2 regions of the Streptomyces sp. NBC_01190 genome follow, and region 1 is predicted to be linked to the other one. Evidence: riboswitches for the same ligand, from Rfam matches in the RefSeq annotation. Region 1 holds a riboswitch; the other holds the start of a gene.
What was found. A riboswitch is a leader RNA that binds a small molecule or an ion and turns the genes downstream of it on or off. The one in region 1 is predicted to bind S-adenosylmethionine.
Positions count from the first base shown of each region.

Region 2: it holds a riboswitch for S-adenosylmethionine, as region 1 does, so the genes downstream of both, thrC (threonine synthase) here and OG519_RS08125 (aminotransferase class V-fold PLP-dependent enzyme) in region 1, are expected to answer to the same signal.

Region 1 is NZ_CP108580.1:1,906,691-1,910,895, forward strand. It holds gene OG519_RS08115 (rhomboid family intramembrane serine protease) at 1-777, shown strand, start outside; gene OG519_RS08120 (Lrp/AsnC family transcriptional regulator) at 774-1,055, shown strand; gene OG519_RS08125 (aminotransferase class V-fold PLP-dependent enzyme) at 1,096-2,493, opposite strand; SAM riboswitch class IV at 2,507-2,624, opposite strand; gene trpD (anthranilate phosphoribosyltransferase) at 2,787-3,851, opposite strand; gene OG519_RS08135 (cytochrome bc complex cytochrome b subunit) at 4,096-4,205, opposite strand, start outside.
Region 2 is NZ_CP108580.1:3,200,070-3,204,274, forward strand. It holds gene OG519_RS13285 (MoaD/ThiS family protein) at 56-331, opposite strand; gene thrC (threonine synthase) at 328-1,626, opposite strand; SAM riboswitch class I at 1,644-1,773, opposite strand; gene OG519_RS13295 (glucosyl-3-phosphoglycerate synthase) at 1,967-2,932, shown strand; gene OG519_RS13300 (trehalose-6-phosphate synthase) at 3,194-4,205, shown strand, end outside.

The DNA of each region.
Region 1 (4,205 bases):
AGCCCGGTGTCCGAGTTCGACCCGGTGGGGCCGGCGCATCGCCCGCCGGTCGTGACGTACACGCTGATCGGGCTGTGCACCCTGACGTTCGTGCTGGGCCCGGCGGCCGGCTTCGGCGTGGCGCCGGGCGCCGGGCGCCTGTGTGCGCAGGCGGTCTGGTTCGATCGCTGGGGAGTCATTCCGGCCGAACTCCTCCACGGAAAGCTGCCTCCGGCCCGGCTCGATCTGCCGGCCGGCTGCCCGGTCCCCGGCCCGTATCCGAAGGTGCCGTTCCTCTCCGTCCTCACCGCGCTCTTCGTGCACGCGGGCTGGGTGCACCTGATCGGCAACATGCTCTTCCTGTGGGTCTTCGGCGACAACGTCGAGAACCGGATGGGCCGGCCGCGCTTCGCCCTCTTCTACGCGGCCGCCGGCTACCTCGCCACCTACGGCTTCGCGCTCGGCCACCCGAACGACACCCGGAGCCTGGTGGGCGCGTCGGGGGCGATCTCCGGCGCGCTCGGCGCCTACCTCTACCTCTGTCCGACCGCCCGGGTCACCAGTGTCTTCCCCTTTCTCCTCTTCGTCCCGCTGCGCTTCCCGGCGTGGACGGTGCTCTGCTTCTGGTTCGTGCTCCAGTGGCTGGCGGCCAGGACCGCGCACGGCGGTCCCGGCGTCGCCTATCTCGCCCACGTGGTGGGCTTCGCCTTCGGCTTCTTCTGCGCATGGGTCTGCTATCGGCCACGGCGTAAGGTGAGCCTCGTCATCGGGCCCACCCAAGGAGATATCCAGCCGTGATCACCGCGATCGTGCTCATCAAGACGTCTGTCGACCGGATTCCGGAGATCGCCGAGTCGATCGCGGCGCTCGACAGCGTCAGCGAGGTCTACTCGGTGACCGGGGGCTACGATCTCGTCGCTCTCGTCCGGGTGGCCCAGCACGACGATCTCGCGGACATCATCCCCGGCCGGATCAGCAAGATCCCGGGCGTGCGGGCGACGGACACGCATGTGGCGTTCCGCACCTACTCGCAGCACGATCTGGAGGCGGCTTTCGCCATCGGCCTGGACTCCTGACCGGCGGCCCCGAGGGCGCTGAGCCGCCGGTCCCGAGTCGTCAGTCGCGGGACGGGACGCAGCGGCCGTTCTCGGTGCGGTAGTTCCACTGGGCGCCGTCCCTGACCAGGGTGGTCACCGCCGAGACGAAGCGGGTGATGTGCTCGTCGGGGGTGCCCGCGCCGAAGCTCACCCGGATCGCGTTGAGGGAGCGTTCGCCCGGCGCGGCGTCGGGGGCTCCGCAGGCACCGGGCTCGTCCGGCTCGCCGCCGAGCAGCGTACGGACCAGGGGGTGGGCGCAGAAGAGGCCGTCGCGGACCCCGATGCCGTACTCGGCGGAGAGCGCCGCGGCGAAGTGCGAGCTGTTCCAGCCGTCGACGACGAAGGAGAGCACACCGACCCGGGCCGAGTCAGCCCCGAACAGGGAGAGCACCCGCACCTGGGGGATATCGGCCAGTCCCGCCCGCAGCCGGGCCAGCAACTGCCGCTCCCGGGCGATGAGCCGGTCGAAACCGGCCTCGGTGAGCGCGCGACAGGCCGAGGCGATGGCGTAGGCACCGATGACATTGGGCGAGCCGGCCTCGTGGCGGGCGGCGACCGAGGTGTGCCACTCGACGTCGAGGCCGCCGTCGGTGCGGCGGGCGACCGTGCGGCTTGCCCCGCCGCCGGCCAGATACGGCTCGGCGTCCCGCAGCCAGTCGGGCCGGCCGGCCAGCACGCCGGAGCCGAAGGGCGCGTAGAGCTTGTGGCCGGAGAAGGCCACCCAGTCGACGTCGAGCGCGGCGATGTCCACCGGCTGGTGCGGGGCGAGTTGGGCCGCGTCGAGCACGATCCGGGCGCCGTGCCGGTGGGCGGCGGCGGCCAGCTTCCGTACCGGCCACACCTCGCCGGTGACATTCGAAGCGCCGGTGACGCAGACCAGCTTGGGCCCCTTGGGGGCGCCGTGCAGGGCCACGTCGAGGGCGGCGACGGCCTGCTCCGGGGTGCGCGGGGCGGTCAGCCAGGTGACCTGGGCGCCCTCGGCGCGCTGCCAGGGCAGCAGCGAGGCGTGGTGCTCACTGTCGAAGACGAAGACCTGGGTGCCGGCCGGCAGCACGGCGGCCAGCAGGTTGAGGCTGTCGGTGGTGGACCGGGTGAAGATCACCTCGTCGTCGGGCCGGCAGCCGAGGAACGCGGCGACGGTGGCCCGGCTCTGCTCGAAGAGATCGGTGGAGAGCTGGGAGAGATAGCCGGCCCCCCGGTGCACACTGCCGTAGTACGGCGCGTACGCGGCCACGTCGTCCCAGACCCGCTGGAGGGCGGGGGCACTCGCCGCGTAGTCGAGTGCCGCGTAGCCGACTTCGCCGCCGGTGACCAGCGGGACCCGCACATCGTGTCCCAGCACCGGCAGCGGCGGACAGCTATCGCGGGCGTCGCGGCTTTCGCGGGCGGTATCGGTGGCAGGGCTGAACACAGTCATGACAGAACTCCCCAAGTCCGGCTTGCTATGAGCCTTGCTTGCTCACAGCCTGGTCTTCACCCGGGGCACCCCACCTCGGACGGAGGGTTGCCGGACAGCGAGCCGGGGCCTTTGCGCTGTCACTCGTGACCTGCCAGGGATTCTGCCATATGCCCGTGCGCGCGCAAGGCGCCGTCCACCACACGGACAGCGCCTCGCACGGGGTGCCGGGTCCCCCGGCCCGGCGATCGGCTCAGACGCCGACCGCCGGGCCGGCGGAACAGCCGGCCGAACAGCCGGGGGAAAAAGTACGGCTAGGCGTGGGTCGCCGCCGCCCAGCGGTCGAGTACGGCGGCGGCCGCCCCCGAGTCGACGGAGGTGGCGGCCTGTTCGAGGCCGGCCGCGAGCTGGGACTCCAGAGTGCCGCTGCCGGGGTTGAGTGCGACCAGCGCGGCCGCCGAGTTGAGCAGCACCGCGTCCCGGACCGGACCGGTCTCGCCGGCCAGCAGCCGGCGGGCCACATCGGCGTTGTGCGCCGGGTCGGCGCCGCGCAGCGCCTCCAGCGGCACCAGCGGAATGCCGACGTCACGGGGGTCGAAGGCACGCTGCTCGACCTTGCCCTCCCTGACCACCCAGACCTGGGAGGTGGCCGTGGTGGTCAGCTCGTCCAGCCCGTCGTCGCCCCGGAAGACCAGGGCGGACGAGCCGCGTTCGGCGAGGACGCCGGCGAGGATCGGCGCCATCCGCAGATCGGCGACACCGGTGGCCTGGGCCCGTACCCGCGCCGGGTTGGTCAGCGGGCCGAGGAAGTTGAAGGTGGTGGCCACCCCCAACTCGCCCCGGGCGATGGCCACATGGCGCAACGCCGGGTGAAAGCGCACCGCGAAGCAGAAGGTGATCCCGGCCTCGGCGGCGACCTCGGCCACCCGCTCGGGGGTGAGGTCCAGATTGACGCCGAGCTTCTCCAGCACATCGGAGGCACCGCTGGCGGAGGACGCCGCCCGGTTGCCGTGCTTGACGACTCTGGCGCCGGTGCCGGCCACCACTATGGCGGACATGGTGGAGATGTTGACCGTCTTGGAGCGGTCGCCGCCGGTGCCGACGATGTCCACGGTCGGCCCGGGCACCTCGATGGTGTTGGCGTGCTCGTACATCGCCCGGACCATGCCGGAGACCTCGTCCACGGTCTCCCCCTTGGCCCGCAGCGCGACCGCGAATCCGGCGATCTGCACGTCGGTGGCCTCGCCGCGCATGATCCGGTCCATCGCCCAGGCGGTGTCGTCGCCGCTCAGATCCTGCCGGGCCAGCAGCGTGCTCAGGACGTCGGGCCACGAGCGCGGAGCCGTGGGGTCGCCTCCGGCGGGGTTCACAACGCTCATGGGTCACGCTCCTGAAAAACCTGGAACCTAAAAAGGGGGGCCACACTCTCAGCCCGCCCACCCTATCCAGCCAGCCCCCGCAAGGGGGCGCCCCGTAGGGGCGCGAGGAACCGCGCGCCCAGCCCCCAACGACCCGCGGCGGACCACCGACCGACAGCGGGCAAACGCCCCGGGCCGGGCCCGGGCACCCTTTATGGGGTGCCCGGGCCCGGCCCGGTTTTCTGGTGACGCCAGCGCGAGCGGCTTAGTGACCGTGCCCGCTCGTAATCTCCTCGTACTCCTCCGCCGTCGGCTTCGGAATCTGGCTGTGCTCCCCGTAGAAGCCCCGCGACAGCTTCGCCTGCACCCGCGCGA
Region 2 (4,205 bases), 1.3 Mb from region 1:
GGGCACCGAAAGCCGAACAGCCTCGGAGCTTCCTCCAAAGCCGCGCCCGGCGGGTTCAGCCGCCGGCGACGGCGGGAATGATCGAGACACTGGCGCCGTCCGGCACCGCGGTCTCCAGGCCTTCGGAAAAACGCACATCGTCGTCGTTCACATAAACGTTCACGAAGCGGCGCAGCTTTCCGCTGTCGTCGAGCACCCGCGCCGAAATACCGGTGTGCAGCGCTTCGAGCGATCCGATCACCTCGGCCAGCGTCGAGCCCTCGGCCGACACCTCCGCCTTGCCGCCGGTGTAGGTACGCAGGATGGTCGGGATTCGAACAGAAGCAGTCATGCGAGGCCAGCCTCTCGGAACGCGGCGACGGTGGGACGGATGATCGCGGTGGGACCGGTGGTCGGCGCCACCGCGTCCAGGGTCTTCAGCCCGTCGCCGGTGTTCAGCACGACGGTCTCGGCGGCCGGGTCGAGCTGCCCGGTCTCGATCAGCTTGCGCAGCACACCGACGGTCACCCCGCCCGCGGTCTCGCCGAAGATGCCCTCGGTCCTGGCCAGCAGCTTGATCGCGGCGACGATCTGCTCGTCGTTCACGTCCTCCACCGCGCCGCCGGTGCGCCGGGTGACGTCCAGGACGTACGGGCCGTCGGCCGGGTTGCCGATCGCCAGCGACTTGGCGATGGTGTCCGGCTTCACCGGCCGGACCACGTCCTTTCCGGCCTTGAAGGCCGCCGAGACCGGGGAGCAGCCCTCGGCCTGGGCCCCGTAGATCCTGTAGGGCTTCTCCTCGACCAGGCCGAGCTTGATCAGCTCCTGGAGGCCCTTGTCGATCTTGGTGAGCTGGGAGCCGGAGGCGATCGGGATGACCAGGTTGTCCGGCAGCCGCCAGCCGAGCTGCTCGGCGATCTCGTAGGCCAGCGTCTTGGAGCCCTCGCCGTAGTACGGGCGCAGATTGACGTTGACGAAGCCCCAGCCCTCGCCGATCGGGTCGCCGATCAGCTCGGAACAGAACCGGTTCACATCGTCGTACGAGCCCTCGATGCCGACCAGCTCGCCGCCGTAGACCGCGGCCATGACGACCTTGCCGGCCTCCAGGTCGTGCGGGATGAACACGCACGAGCGCAGGCCCGCGCGGGCCGCGGCGGCGCCCACCGCGCCGGCCAGGTTGCCGGTGGAGGAGCAGGACAGGGTGGTCAGCCCGAAGGTGCGGGCGGCTTCGAGGGCGATGGCGACGACCCGGTCCTTGAAGGAGTGCGTCGGGTTGCCGGAGTCGTCCTTGACGTACAGACCGCCGGTGATGCCCAGCTCGCGGGCGAGGTTGTCGGCCTTGACGAGCTTGGTCCAGCCGGGGGCGAGGTTGGGGTGCTCCGCGACATCGGCGGCCACCGGGAGCAGCGGGGCGTACCGCCAGATGCTGGTGGGGCCGGCCTCGATCCGGCGGCGCAGGGCTTCCGGGTCGCCGAGCGGGAGGTCGTAGGCGACTTCGAGCGGCCCGAAACACTCCTCGCAGGCGAAGATGGGGCTCAGCGGGAAGCGGGTGCCGCATTCCCGGCAGCTCAGTGCGGCGGCCGGTCCGAACGGGGCGCCGAGCGGGGTCCGGGGGGCGGCGGTGCTTGCGACAGTCTGCGCAGCCATGATGGCGAGGCCCTTTCTCCTCATCTTCCTCGTGACGTACATCGCCACAAGACGGAATTGGCACCTTCCCCACCGTGTGACCTCGCGGTCGGCGGGAGGGTTGCCGGGGCTTCAACGGGCCGTTCCCTCTGCCCCTCTGGATGAGCGGTATGGCACTGGATGCGATGATCCAAGGCGTTTGTGCCAGGCTCTCGGCATGACGGGAGCCCGGGTCGTGTTCAAGACTGTAACGGAGAAGCAGTGGATCCGAGCAGGCCGTCCGTAAGGCGAGACTCCTGAAACTCGTCCGATGGATCACACCGCCCGTATCCAGGGCCCACCACGGCAGGGAGAAGCGCGCGTGCTCAACGAGGTGGAGCGCTGGCTGACAGGCCGATCGTGGTCGGCGGACGACCGTCCGCTGGACCTGCTGCTCGCCGCCAAACACGCGGCGGGCGAGCGGGGCACGATCAGTGTCGTACTGCCCGCGCTGAACGAAGAGGCCACGGTCGGTGAGATCGTCACGACGATCCGCCGCGAGCTGATGTCGGCGGCGACGCCCCTGGTGGACGAACTGGTGGTGGTCGATTCCGGTTCGCGGGACCGGACGATGCGGGTCGCCGCCGAGGCGGGGGCCCGGGTGGTGCCGCGGGACGCGATACTGCCCAGGCTGCCCACCCTGCCCGGCAAGGGCGAGGTGCTGTGGCGGTCACTGATGGTCACCAGCGGTGACATCGTCTGCTTCGTCGACTCCGACCTGCGCGAGTTCGACTCCCGGTTCGTCTCCGGGATCGTCGGCCCGCTGCTCACGGACCCGGCGCTGATGCTGGTCAAGGCGATGTACGACCGCCCGCTGGAAACCGGCGACTCGGTGGTGCCGGCCGGCGGCGGCCGGGTCACCGAACTCGTCGCCCGCCCGCTGATCAACCTGCACTGGCCGCGGCTGGCCGGCTTCGTGCAGCCGCTCGGCGGGGAGTACGCGGTCCGGCGGTCACTTCTTGAACAGCTCCCGTTCCCGGTCGGCTACGGGGTGGAGCTGGGCATGCTGATCGACTCGCTGGGCCTGGTCGACCTGGACGCGCTGGCCCAGGTGGACGTGGGCGTACGGCACCACCGCCACCAGGACGGGCAGGCGCTGGGCCGGATGGCGGCGGCGATCTACCGGACCGCCCACGTCCGGCTCTCCCGGGGCCCGCTGGTCCGGCCGCGGCTGACCCAGTTCGACCGGGTGGACGAGGGGTTCATCCCGCGGACCCATCCGGTGGACACCGAGGAGCGGCCGCCGATGCTGGAGATCGGGGAGTACCTGGCCCGGCGGGCGGCCTGAGCGGGCTGCCTGACCGGCGGCCTGAACCGGGCTGCCTGAGCGGGGCGGCCCGACCGGGCTGCCCGGGGCCCCCGGCGGCCCGGGGACGGGCCACTGGCACAGCGTGTCACCACCGGTGGCACCCAGTGGCACACCGGTGGCCCGCGCAGCCGCCGCCCTCGGCGGGCTCCCGTACGTCGTGGCTGGTCGCACCGCTCGCCGCGGTCCCGCCGCGGCCGCCGGGGACGTTTGAGACGGGCCCTGTCTGGCTAGGCTCGCGGCATGGTCGGAACCCAGCACGCTGCCCGGATTCTGGTCGCCTCCAATCGCGGCCCCGTCTCGTACGCCCTCGGCGACGACGGCGAGCTGACCAGCCGCCGCGGCGGGGGCGGCCTGGTGTCGGGGCTGAGCGCGATCGGCCCGGACGCCGAGGCGGTGTGGGTGTGCGCGGCGCTCTCCGACGGCGACAGGGAGGCCGTACGGCGGGGTGTCGGCGAGGACGGCGTCCGGATGATCGCGGTCGAGCGGCCGGTCTTCGAGGCGGCGTACAACGGGATCGCCAACTCGGTGCTGTGGTTCGTGCACCACCTGCTCTACCAGACGCCGCTCGAGCCGGTCTTCGACGAGGACTTCCGCGGCCAGTGGGCGTCCTACCAGGCGTACAACGCGGCCTTCGCGGACGCGCTCGCCCAGGAGGCGGACCGGGGCGCGGCGGTCGTGGTGCAGGACTACCACCTGTCGCTGGTGCCGGCGATGCTCCGGGAGCGCCGCCCCGACCTGCGGATCGGCCACTTCACCCACACCCCGTGGGCGCCGCCGGACTACTTCCGGCTGCTGCCGGACGACGTGGCCGAGGAGGTGCTCGGCGGCATCCTCGGCGCCGACCGGGCCGGCTTCCTCACCCGCAGGTGGGCGGACGCCTTCGCGGCGTGCTGCCAGACGCTGCTGGGCGCCACCGTCACCACCACGCCCGCCGGGCCCGAGGTCACCTGGCGCGGCCGCACCACCCGGCTCGGGGTGCACGGGCTCGGGGCCGACGGCGACTTCCTGCGGGAGCGGGCGCACCGGCCGGACGTGGCCGAGCGGATCACCGCGCTGCGGGCGGAGACCGGGGCGGGCCGCAAGCTGATCGTCCGGGTGGACCGGACCGAGCTCTCCAAGAACATCGTCCGCGGCCTGCTCGCCTACCGGCAGCTCCTCACCGACCGCCCCGAGTGGCGTGAACGCGTCGTGCACGTGGCCTTCGCCTACCCCTCCCGCCAGGACCTGCCGCTCTACCGCGACTACACCGCCG